Regions from separate parts of the Streptomyces sp. 63XJN7_1_ISO-PGPR-S23-121 genome, predicted to be linked through region 1. Evidence: riboswitches for the same ligand, from Rfam matches in the RefSeq annotation. Region 1 holds a riboswitch; the other holds the start of a gene.
The links. Region 1 has a riboswitch for S-adenosylmethionine ahead of thrC (threonine synthase). Riboswitches for the same ligand answer to the same signal wherever they lie in the genome.

Region 1 (3,200 bases):
GTGGATGCTGTGAACACATCAAGTATGCGAGGTGCACATTTCAGAGATCAGGGGGTGGGCGCCGTGCTCGTACGAAGGCGCATGAACAGACTCGCCGGTGCCGCGGCGACGGTCGCGGTCTCCGCGCTGGCACTCGCCGGCTGCGGCGACGGGACCGCGGACGCGGCGGCGGACGAACGGTCGGCGGCGGCCACCGCGACACCGGGCGACGCGAGCCCCACGGCCGAGGCGTCCCCCACCGGGGCGACGACCTCCGCGCCCGCCCCGACACCGACACCGACGCCGACACCGACCCCCGTGACGCTGCCCGACTTCACCGGGCGGAGTGCCGGGTCGGCCGTCCTCGCGGCGAAGCGGGCGGGACTCGGCTACACCGTCCGGCTCCAGGGCACCGGTCGGCAGGCCTCCTCCTGGGGCACGGGGGAGAAGGTCTGCGAGCAGACCGACGGCCCCGGTGGCGTGACCTTCAGCGTCCCCCGCGACGGCCGCGACTGCGCCGGGCGCCTGCTGCACACCCCGAAGCCGACGCCGACCCCCGAACCGGCCAGGACACCGGACACGGGCGGCTCGGACACGGGCACCGGGGCCGGCACGGGCACCGGCGCCTGCGAACTCACCAGCCCCGCGGGCAACTGCTACGCCGACGGCCAGTTCTGCGCCAAGAAGCACCGCGGTCTGAGCACCCACGGCCGCGGCGGCGAGTACCTGACCTGCGAGCCGGACTCCGCCGGCCGCTGGCGCTGGTCGGACGGCGTCTCCGGCTGACGCTTGCGGGCCCCCGGCGGGAACAACCCCGGGGGCTCAGGCCACTCTTCTGGCCGCGTACTCCGCGATCTGTGTCATCGGCGGGCGTTCCTCGGTGTCCACCGAGTAGGTGCGCGGCTCGAAGCCGGTGCTGCCGCGTTCGAACTGGGTCAGCGACGGCCGGACCAGATGGCCGCGGGCCAGCCGGAGCTGGGCGGTGCGGTAGATCGCGGCGGACATCCGGCCCAGGGCCTGCCCGTCCTGGTGCCGGTGCCTGCGGACGCCGACGTCGACCTGCGCGAGGGCGTCCAGGCCCACCAGGTGCAGGGAGTCGACCAGCATGCCCAGCTCCACCCCGTAGCCGACGGGGAAGGGGAGCCGTTCGAGGAGCGAGCGGCGGGCCGCGTACTCACCGCTGAGCGGCTGGACGAAGCCGGCCAGCAGCGGCCAGTGCAGGTTGAGCAGCGGGCGGGCCATGAGTTCCGTGACCCGCCCGCCCTGGCCGGCGGACTCGGGGCCGCCGGCGTGCCCGTCGGGCATCGTGAGCGGGCGGTCGTACATGGCCTTGACCAGGTGGACCTCCGGGTCGGTGAGCAGCGGGCCCACGATGCCGGAGACGAAGTCGGCGGAGAACTCGCGCAGGTCGGCGTCGACGAAGCAGACGATGTCGCCGCCGGTGACCAGCAGCGAGCGCCACAGCACCTCGCCCTTGCCGGGCACGGCGGGGATGCGGGGGAGTATCTCGTCGCGATGGACGACGCGCGCCCCCGCCGCCGCGGCCACCGCCGACGTGCGGTCGGTCGACCCGGAGTCCACGACCACGAGCTCGTCGACGAGCGGGATCCGCCGCATCAGCTCACGGCGGATCACCGTGACGATGTCGCCGACGGTCGCCTCCTCGTCGAGCGCGGGCAGCACCACGCTGACCGACTGGCCCGTGGCACGTTTGGCGGCCATGATCTGGGCGATCGTGCGGTCTGCCACGGACCAGGAACGCGCGCCAAGCCAGCGCTCGACTTCTTCCAGCACGGTCGGTGGGCTCCTTCGTGATCCATCTCGCGGTACGGACGACTATCTCAACAGTCGTGGCCGTCGGTTACAGTCTTGAACAACGCGGAGGACCGGCGCATGCCGGGTCACCGTGTGCACCAGCGCAAAACAACCACATACCGCTCATCCAGAGGGGCAGAGGGAAACGGCCCGATGAAGCCCCGGCAACCCTCCAGTCGGTTCTCGTAGATCACTGTCGATCGCAGCGCGAGGCTCCCGGCTAGGGAAGGTGCCAAATCCGTCTCACGGCGAGATGCGTCGTGAGGAAGATGAGGAGAAAGGGCCTCGCCTCACATGGCTGTGCAGACTGTCGCAAGCAGCACCGACACCACCGCTTCCCCCGCTTCCCCCGCCTCCCCCGTGGACCTGGGCCCCGCCGCGGCGCTCTCCTGCCGCGAGTGCGGCCACCGCGTGCCCCTCGGCCCGGTCTTCGCCTGCGAGGAGTGTTTCGGCCCGCTGGAGATCGCCTACGACTTCTCGGCCTACGACACCGAGGAGCTGCGGAAGCGGATCGAAGCGGGCCCCGCGAACATCTGGCGCTACGCGCCCCTGCTGCCCGTCCCGGCCGACGTCGCGACCAAGCCGAACATCAATCCGGGCTGGACCAAGCTGGTCGAGGCCGGGAACCTGGCCCGCGAGCTCGGCGTCACCGGCGGCCTGTACGTCAAGGACGACTCCGGCAACCCGACGCACTCCTTCAAGGACCGCGTCGTCGCCCAGGCCCTGGAGGCCGCCCGTGCCTTCGGCTTCACCACCCTGTCCTGCTCCTCCACCGGCAACCTCGCCGGCGCCGTCGGCGCCGCCGCCGCGCGGGCCGGCTTCCGCTCCTGCGTGTTCATCCCGCACGACCTGGAGCAGGGCAAGGTCGTCATGGCCGCGGTCTACGGCGGTGAACTCGTCGGCATCGAGGGCAACTACGACGACGTGAACCGCTTCTGCTCCGAGCTGATCGGCGACCCGGCCGGCGAGGGCTGGGGCTTCGTCAACGTCAACCTGCGGCCGTACTACGCCGAGGGCTCCAAGACCCTCGCGTACGAGATCTGCGAGCAGCTCGGCTGGCGGCTGCCCGACCAGCTCGTCGTCCCGATCGCGTCCGGCTCCCAGCTCACGAAGATCGACAAGGGCCTGCAGGAGCTGATCGGGCTCGGCCTGGTCGAGGACAAGCCGTACAAGATCTTCGGCGCGCAGGCCGAGGGCTGCTCGCCGGTGTCCACCGCCTACAAGGCGGGACACGACGTCGTGCGCCCCCAGAAGCCGAACACCATCGCCAAGTCCCTCGCGATCGGCAACCCGGCCGACGGCCCCTACGTGCTCGACATCGCCCGTCGCACCGGTGGCGCGGTGGAGGACGTGACCGACGAGCAGGTCGTCGACGCGATCAAGCTGCTGGCCCGCACGGAGGGCAT
Region 2 (3,200 bases), 1.4 Mb from region 1:
CCCCCGCTGGAGGCGACACCGCGGCGGGCCGCTCCTGGCCCGCCCTGCTGAACGGTCTGCTGGACGGCCGCGACCTGTCCGCCGACGACACCGCCTGGGCGATGGACCTGATCATGCGCGGCGAGGCGACCGACGTGCAGATCGCCGGGTTCGCGACGGCGCTGCGGGCCAAGGGCGAGACCGTCGGCGAGATCTCCGGCTGCGTGCGGTCGATGTACGAGCACGCGCACGTGATCGAGGTCCCCGGCGAGACGGTCGACATCGTCGGCACCGGCGGCGACGGCGCCAGGACGGTCAACATCTCCACCATGTCGGCCGTCGTGATCGCCGGCACCGGCGCGAAGGTCGTCAAGCACGGCAGCCGTGCCGCGTCCTCGGCGTCCGGCGCGTCCGACGTGCTGGAGAAGCTCGGCGTCAACCTCGAGCTGACCCCGAAGCGGGTGGCCCAGGTCGCCGAGGAGGCCGGGATCACCTTCTGCTTCGCGGTCAAGTTCCACCCCGCACTGCGCCATGTGGCGACCGCGCGCGGCCAGCTGGGTGTGCGGACCGTGTTCAACTTCCTCGGACCGCTGACCAATCCGGCGAAGGTGAAGGCCCAGGCGGTCGGTGTCGCCGACCCCCGGATGGCCCCGATCATCGCCGGGGTGTTCGCCGAGCGCGGCAACTCCTCCCTGGTGTTCCGCGGCGACGACGGCCTCGACGAGCTGACCACGACCTCCACCTCCCGGGTCTGGGTGGTGCGGGACGGCACGGTGACCGAGGAGACCTTCGACCCGCGGGACGTCGGCCTGGAACTGGTGCCGGTCGAGGCCCTGCGCGGCGCCGACGCCTCCTACAACGCCGACGTCGCCCGCCGGCTGCTGGCCGGCGAGCGGGGCCCCGTCCGTGACGCGGTGCTGCTGAACTCGGCGGCGGCCCTGGTGGCCCTGAAGCCCGGCGACGGCCCGCTCACCGAGCGGATCCGGGCCGGCATGGAGCAGGCCGCCGCGTCCATCGACTCCGGCGCCGCCCGGCGGACCCTGGAGCGCTGGGTGGCCGCCAGCAACGCCTGAGCGGACCGTGACGCCCGTCCCGCGATCCGGACCCGGGTTGCGGGGCGGCGATCACTTCACGTACGTTCCCTTCCAGGTCATGAGTGACAGTCATACGGCCCCGGCCGACTGTCCGGCAACCCTCCGTCCGTGGCGGGGTGCCCCGGGTGAGGACCAGGCCGTGGACAGCAGGGTTCACGGCAAGCGCGGACCCCTCGCGGAACCAGGGGTCCTGGGTCGTCCGAGGGAGTCTTCCGTGAATCAGCGAATGCGATAGGGCCGCAGAGCCCCGCCTCCGCATCCCCTCTCTTCCGCTCGTCCCGCGCTCGAGCCGTACCCGCTCGCGCGGCGACGAACTCTGCCTTCACGGGAGCACCCATGTCCGTCTCCGCCGTCGCCGCCGACCAGTCCGTCGCCGCCCCGCTGCCCGTCCTGGGCCGGGACGTCACCGTCCCGCTCGTCACGGGCGGCGAGGTCACCTACGCCGCGCTCGACTACGCCGCCAGCGCGCCCGCGCTCCAGCGGGTCTGGGACGACGTCGCCGCCTACGCCCCGTACTACGGCAGCGTGCACCGCGGCGCCGGGTACCTGTCGCAGCTGTCGACCGACCTGTTCGAGAACGCCCGGAGGACCGTCGCCGAGTTCCTCGGCTGCCGGGACGCCGACCAGGTCGTGTTCACCCGGTCCACCACCGACTCCCTGAACCTGCTCGCCGCCGCCCTCCCGGCCGGCTGCCGGGTCTTCGTCTTCGAGACCGAGCACCACGCCTCGCTGCTGCCCTGGCGGGACGCGGACGTGACCTGCCTCGACGCCCCGAGCAGCCCCGCCGACGCCGTCGAGACCCTGGAGCGCGCGCTGGCCGCCCGCGAGCCGTACGGCCCCGCCCTGGTCTGCGTCACCGGCGCCTCCAACGTCACCGGCGAGCTGTGGCCGGTGCGCGAACTGGCCGCCGCCGCGCACGCGCACGGGGCCCGGATCGTGCTGGACGCCGCCCAGCTCGCCCCGCACCACCCGGTCGACGTCCGTGACCTGGACGTCGACTGGGTCGCCTTCTCCGGGCACAAGCTGTACGCCCCCTTCGGCGCCGGTGTCCTCGCGGGCCGTGCCGACTGGCTGGGCGAGGCCGAGCCGTACCTCGCCGGCGGCGGGGCCAGCCGCAGCGTCACCCGGCGCGCGGACGGCGGCGTGGAGGTGCGGTGGCACGACGGCGCCGCCCGCCACGAGGCCGGGTCGCCCAACGTCATCGGCGCCTACGCCATCGCCTCGGCCTGCAAGGCGCTCACCGAGGCCGGGTTCGGCACGCTGGTCGCGCGGGAGGAGTACCTGGTCCGCAAGGTCCGCGAAGGGCTCGCTCAGGTGCCCGAGGTCCGGGTCCTGTCCCTCTTCGGCGACGACGCCGCCCGCGTCGGCGTCCTCTCCTTCGTGGTCGACGGCTGGAACAGCTCGCACTTCGCCGCCGCCCTCTCCGCGGAGTACGGCATCGGCGTCCGCGACGGCCTGTTCTGCGCCCACCCGCTGCTGCGCACCCTGCTCGGCAGCGACCCGCAGACGCAGGGCGAGTGCGGCGCCCCCGAGGCGGCGCCGGGGGAGAGGTCCCTCAACGCCGTCCGGGTCAGCTTCGGCGCGGGCACCCCGGACGAGCACGTGGAGCGGTTCGTGAACGCCGTCAAGGAGCTGGTCAGCGACGGCGCCCGGTGGAACTACCGCACCGAGGACGGCCGGTGCGTGCCGGACACGTCCGCCGCCGGGACGGGTACCGCCGCCTGAGCCGCCCGTACCGGCACGGCGGCGTCCGGACGGCGGGCCCTAGTTGTCCAGGCCGATCGCGAACGCCGCCTCGAGGTCGTGCTGCGAGTAGGTGCGGAACGCCACGTGGGTGTCCGTGCCCTCCACGCCCGGGATCTTGCTGATCCGGCCGGGGATGACCTCCGCCAGGTCCTCGTGCTGGTGGACCCGCACCATGGCGATCAGGTCGTAGGTGCCGGTGACCGAGAAGACCTCGGTGACGTTCTCCAGCGAGGCGATCTGCTCCGCGATCTCGGGGATCCGGTCCACGCTGGTCTTGATGAGGACGATCGCGCTGATCACGGTTGATTCTCTCCCTCGGTGCGCACTGGGACACCCACTCTAGGGCGTGGTCCGCCGGGAGGCGACGCCCGGCCGGGGCTT

Region 2: another riboswitch for S-adenosylmethionine. It lies ahead of AC0VYN_RS27465 (aminotransferase class V-fold PLP-dependent enzyme); the one in region 1 lies ahead of thrC (threonine synthase).

The regions. Positions count from the first base shown of each region.
Region 1 covers NZ_CM149653.1:7,508,600-7,511,799, reverse strand. Annotated here, with positions in the region: gene AC0VYN_RS33575 (hypothetical protein) at 82-765, shown strand; gene AC0VYN_RS33570 (glucosyl-3-phosphoglycerate synthase) at 802-1,773, opposite strand; SAM riboswitch class I at 1,915-2,070, shown strand; gene thrC (threonine synthase) at 2,089-3,200, shown strand, end outside.
Region 2 covers NZ_CM149653.1:6,140,521-6,143,720, reverse strand. Annotated here, with positions in the region: gene trpD (anthranilate phosphoribosyltransferase) at 1-1,052, shown strand, start outside; SAM riboswitch class IV at 1,128-1,244, shown strand; gene AC0VYN_RS27465 (aminotransferase class V-fold PLP-dependent enzyme) at 1,410-2,798, shown strand; gene AC0VYN_RS27460 (Lrp/AsnC family transcriptional regulator) at 2,838-3,119, opposite strand; gene AC0VYN_RS27455 (phthiocerol/phthiodiolone dimycocerosyl transferase family protein) at 3,200-3,200, opposite strand, start outside.